Regions from separate parts of the Ruminiclostridium papyrosolvens DSM 2782 genome, predicted to be linked through region 1. Evidence: riboswitches for the same ligand, from Rfam matches in the RefSeq annotation. Region 1 holds a riboswitch; the other holds the start of a gene.
What was found. Region 1 has a riboswitch for thiamine pyrophosphate ahead of thiD (bifunctional hydroxymethylpyrimidine kinase/phosphomethylpyrimidine kinase). Riboswitches for the same ligand answer to the same signal wherever they lie in the genome.
Positions count from the first base shown of each region.

Region 1 (2,463 bases):
ATATCAGGGAAGATATAGACGTAGAGGCTATTTTGAGGGCTGGTATTTTAAAATAATTGATAAAAATGCTAAAAATATTTATGCGGTTATTCCCGGTGTGTCAAAAACCAAAAGCGACAAGCATGCTTTTATACAGATAATTGATGGGGTTTCAGGGAAAACACTTTACAAAAGGTTTTCAATCAGTGACTTTTCATATTCTGTAAAAGACTTTCATATTTCCATAAAAGACAATCACTTCGACAGAAATGGTTTCTCTATTAATATAAAGGATGAGGGCTTCAATTTAAGAGGTAAAATAGGTTATACAGAGGTGGTTCCGTTTCCCAAAACTATATTTAATCCGGGTATTATGGGGCCTTTTTCTTTTATACCCTTTATGGAATGTTATCACGGAATTGTAAACATACATTGCGAGATTGAAGGATTTTTATGTATCAATGGCAAGGATACGGATTTTACCGGAGGTTACGGGTATCTTGAAAAGGACTGGGGAACTTCTTTTCCAAAGTCTTGGATTTGGCTTCAATGCAATCATTTTAAATCGGAAAATACTTGTCTTATGTTTTCTATTGCATCCATACCATGGTTGACCTCAAGTTTTGACGGTTTGATTTCATTTTTAAAGTTTGGAGATGATTTTTTTAGGTTTGCCACTTATACCGGAGCTAAAATTAAGAAGCTATCTTATGTAAATAACATTCTTGAAATTGTTGTGGAAGATTCAAAGAATATACTTTCAATAAAAGCTTCAGTAGCAAGGGGAGGAGTTTTAAAGGCTCCGAAAAACGGTATGATGGATATAGATATAACCGAAAGTATAACATCTCAGGTAGACGTTATTTTGCAAGATAAAAAGGGTAATATTATTTTTTCAGATAAGGGTAATAATACGGGATTGGAACTGGCAGGGGACTTCTTACAATTTGAAACGGAAAATTAAATCTTTACCCATTTATTATATTATGATAAAATTTAATAGTAACAGTTGCGGGGGAACCATTTTGGTTGAGAAGGTAAAACCTGACCCTTGGAACCTGTCGGTTAACACCGGTGTAGGGAAGCAAAATATTATCAGAAATTTTAGAAGAGATTTTGATAAATGCCGCTTACCTTACAAAGGTGAGCGTTTTTTTATTGGAAAAGTTTATAGCAGTGACTTGTGGGGGGACCAATTTTTGGTTGAGAAGGTAAAACCTGACCCTTGGAACCTGTCGGTTAATACCGGTGTAGGGAAGCAAATACGATTAATTATTGTATAGGTTAAAGGTGCTTTCCTGTTTGAGGGCATCTTTTTGTATGTTTTTACCATTCCAAAGGTCAAGTGGTACAAATACCCCTTTCAGATTAAGGAGGTGTAGCAATTAATGAAAAAAGTACTAACAGTTGCAGGTTCTGATTGCAGCGGAGGAGCAGGAGTTCAGGCAGACTTAAAGACCTTTGCTGCTCATGGTGTTTATGGAATGAGTGTTATTGTGTCGGTGGTAGCAGAGAATACGTGCCGGGTTATTGATATTCAGGACATAACACCTGATATGATTAAAAAACAGATGGATGCAGTTTTTGAAGACATAACACCCGATGCTGTAAAAGTAGGTATGCTGTCAGGCAGAGAGTGTATGGAAGCTGTTGCTGAAAAATTGGATAATTATAAGCCTGAAAACGTAGTTATCGACCCTGTAATGATTGCAAAAGGCGGGCATGCCCTGATGAAAGAAGATGCTTTGGAGTTTTTTATAAAAAGATTGATACCACTGGCGGGTATGCTTACTCCTAACATACCTGAGGCGGAGGCAATAACAGGAATGGAGATAACTACCTCAGAGGATATGAAAAAGGCAGCTGTCAGCATATACCGCATGGGTGCAGGAAGTGTCCTTATAAAAGGCGGACATTTGAAGGGAGATGCGGAGGATATACTTTATGACGGAAAAGAATTTTACATATATTCAACTAAAAGAATTCAGACAAAAAATACCCATGGAACAGGGTGTACATTTTCCTCTGCCATAGCCTCAAACCTTGCCTTGGGACTGCCTTTTCCAACAGCAGTCGAAAAAGCAAAAGAATACGTCACAATGGCAATTGAACATTCCCTGGAAATCGGAAAGGGGCATGGTCCCACACATCATTTATATGGAGTTTATAAAAACGGATTAAATAATTGGAGGTCACTATGAATTACAAAACACAGATGGAAGCAGCAAAAAAAGGTATTATTACAAAAGAAATGAGGATTGTTGCACAGAAAGAGTCAATGGACGAAAACAAGCTTAGGGAACTTGTGGGAGAGGGTAAAATAGCTATTCCGGCTAATATAAACCACAAATCCCTCAGTCCGGAGGGAATAGGCCAGGGACTCAGGACAAAAATCAATGTAAATCTTGGTATATCAGGAGATTGTCCTGACTACACAAAAGAAATGGAAAAGGTTGATATGTCAATCAAATTTGGCGTTGAAGC
Region 1 is NZ_CP119677.1:3,028,443-3,030,905, reverse strand. Features, by position in the region: gene P0092_RS13525 (tocopherol cyclase family protein) at 1-943, shown strand, start outside; TPP riboswitch at 983-1,080, shown strand; TPP riboswitch at 1,155-1,254, shown strand; gene thiD (bifunctional hydroxymethylpyrimidine kinase/phosphomethylpyrimidine kinase) at 1,368-2,180, shown strand; gene thiC (phosphomethylpyrimidine synthase ThiC) at 2,177-2,463, shown strand, end outside.

Region 2 (2,463 bases), 130 kb from region 1:
CTTTTAGAGTTAAGTATAAACGGAAGACTGTCAGACGATGAGTTTGAAAGAAGAAACAATAGGTTCAATCAGGAGATTGATAAACTGAATATGAGGTTAAAGGAACTTGATGAGGATGAATTGAGAAACAAAGAAATAACCTATTCAGTTGAAACCCTGAGAAAAGTAATTGCAAAGGAAATTAATTACGAGGAGGGACTGGACAATAAACTAATTGAGTCATTACTGGAAAAGATTGAAGTATATAATACAAATAAAAAAAATGAAGTAGATTTGAAAGTATATTTCAAAGTATTGACAAAACCCTTTGATTATAAGATATTACGAGAGAGAAAGAATACTTCTGTTTGTTCCTCACAATACATATGATAAGGGCTGATATTGAAACAGAAATAGCTCCTTTGGTTGGAACTGAAAAGCAATCTGAAGAGTTAGTATCATATTTGCTAAAAGAGTTTGAAAATGATACCGGCAAGTTATGGGACTCAAACATATTCGGAAAGTCTCTTCATGAACTGGTAAATGAGGGATTGCAGAACAAGCTGTTCAGAATGCCGGAGGATGCACAGCTTAAACTTCAGGAAACCTTGCAGAAAATAATAAATGAGGGCAGCGGCGGATTGATATGTATTATACTGTAGCTCACATTAAACATAAATAACAAAAAAAGATGATTCAAGGTAAAGAATCATCTTTTTTGGCATATTAATATTTATAAAGAGTACCCTGTCTGGCAATATATTTACGTAAGGGTTTATACAAAGCAGATATAATAACTGATGTAATTATTAACTCAGGCACCATGTACTGACCGTTGTATATAAGAGAATAAAGGTAAATGTTCATTCCTTTGGGAGCATATGTATACCAAAGAATGATTCCTGAAAGAAAGTGAAACACAAATCTTCCCAGCATTGCTAAAGACGTACTTAAAAGTATGAAAAATAAATTTTTCTTGAATATTCCGGCAAGGCCAAGACATCCGAAGGCGAAAATATAGTCAAGAAATATGCCAAGGGGATGGTAAGAAAAATGTGTTCCAAGAGCAAATTGCAGAAAACCGTGAACAAGTCCCACAAGAATACCACGCTTTGTACCCCAACGAATGGCAAAAATAATTATTGGAACCATGCTTCCCAGTGTTACAGAGCCTCCATAGGGCATTTCATATTTAATAAAACTGAGAATCTGTGCAAGAGCTATAAAAACTCCTGCCTCCACCAATACTCTGGTAGACATTTTATTCATAATAGGTATCCAGTCCTTTCCATAACAAAATATAAAAATGCCATACCTGATGGAAAGCGCAGAGTATGACATAATAAATTTCCTACGCTGGCATTACCCAGATCAGGTACATGGGTTTTAAGTAAAACATACTTATCTCAGCCGAATTATTTTCCAGCTCCCCTTTAATATTTAAATTTTTTAATAAAAGTGATTATAGCAGATAGTAAAACAACTATCAACCTTTAAAATTATCCGTTGGTTTATAAAATATTGGCAAACATCGAACAAATGTTTGCATTTGTTTTGCTATTTGGTATAATAGTAAAGGCGGTAAAAGTGTTTAGGATAAAATTAATATATAGTTAAAATATAACATTTATGAAAAAGGTGTTTTAAATGATAAGGGATAATATTTTTATAAAAGGTGCACGTGAACATAATCTAAAAAATGTAGATGTTGAGATACCAAGAGATAAATTTGTTGTTATAACAGGATTAAGCGGTTCAGGTAAGTCTTCTCTCGCCTTTGATACTATTTATGCGGAAGGTCAGCGAAGGTATGTTGAATCACTGTCCTCCTACGCAAGGCAGTTTCTGGGTCAGATGGACAAGCCGGACGTAGACTATATTGACGGTTTGTCTCCTGCAATATCAATAGATCAGAAGACAACCAGCAGAAACCCAAGGTCAACCGTAGGAACTGTAACGGAAATTCACGATTACCTAAGGCTTTTGTATTCAAGGATAGGAATTCCCCATTGCCCAAAGTGCGGCAAGGAGATTGCACAGCAAACTGTTGACCAGATGGTAGACCAGATTATATCTATTGAAGAAGGAGCGAGAATACAACTCCTTGCTCCTGTGGTAAGAGGCAGAAAAGGGGAATACCATAAGCTTATAGAGGATGCCAAAAAAGATGGTTTTGTCAGGCTTAGAGTAGACGGACAAATAGTAGATATAAATGACGAGATTAAACTGGATAAAAACAAAAAGCACAACATTGAGATTGTTGTTGACAGGCTTGTAATGCGTGGAGATATACAGAAAAGACTTGTTGATTCATTGGAAACAGTACTTCGCTTAAGCGGTGGTATAGTTATAGTAGATATAGTCGGTAAAGAAGAGCTTCTGTTCAGTCAGAATTTTGCATGCAGTGATTGCGGAATCAGTATAGAAGAACTTGTACCAAGGATGTTTTCCTTTAACAATCCCTTTGGAGCATGCCAGACATGT
Region 2 is NZ_CP119677.1:3,162,293-3,164,755, reverse strand. Features, by position in the region: gene P0092_RS14180 (recombinase family protein) at 1-369, shown strand, start outside; partial or broken gene P0092_RS14175 (sporulation stage IV protein A) at 357-641, shown strand; gene thiT (energy-coupled thiamine transporter ThiT) at 706-1,248, opposite strand; TPP riboswitch at 1,310-1,422, opposite strand; gene uvrA (excinuclease ABC subunit UvrA) at 1,627-2,463, shown strand, end outside.
Region 2: another riboswitch for thiamine pyrophosphate. It lies ahead of thiT (energy-coupled thiamine transporter ThiT); the one in region 1 lies ahead of thiD (bifunctional hydroxymethylpyrimidine kinase/phosphomethylpyrimidine kinase).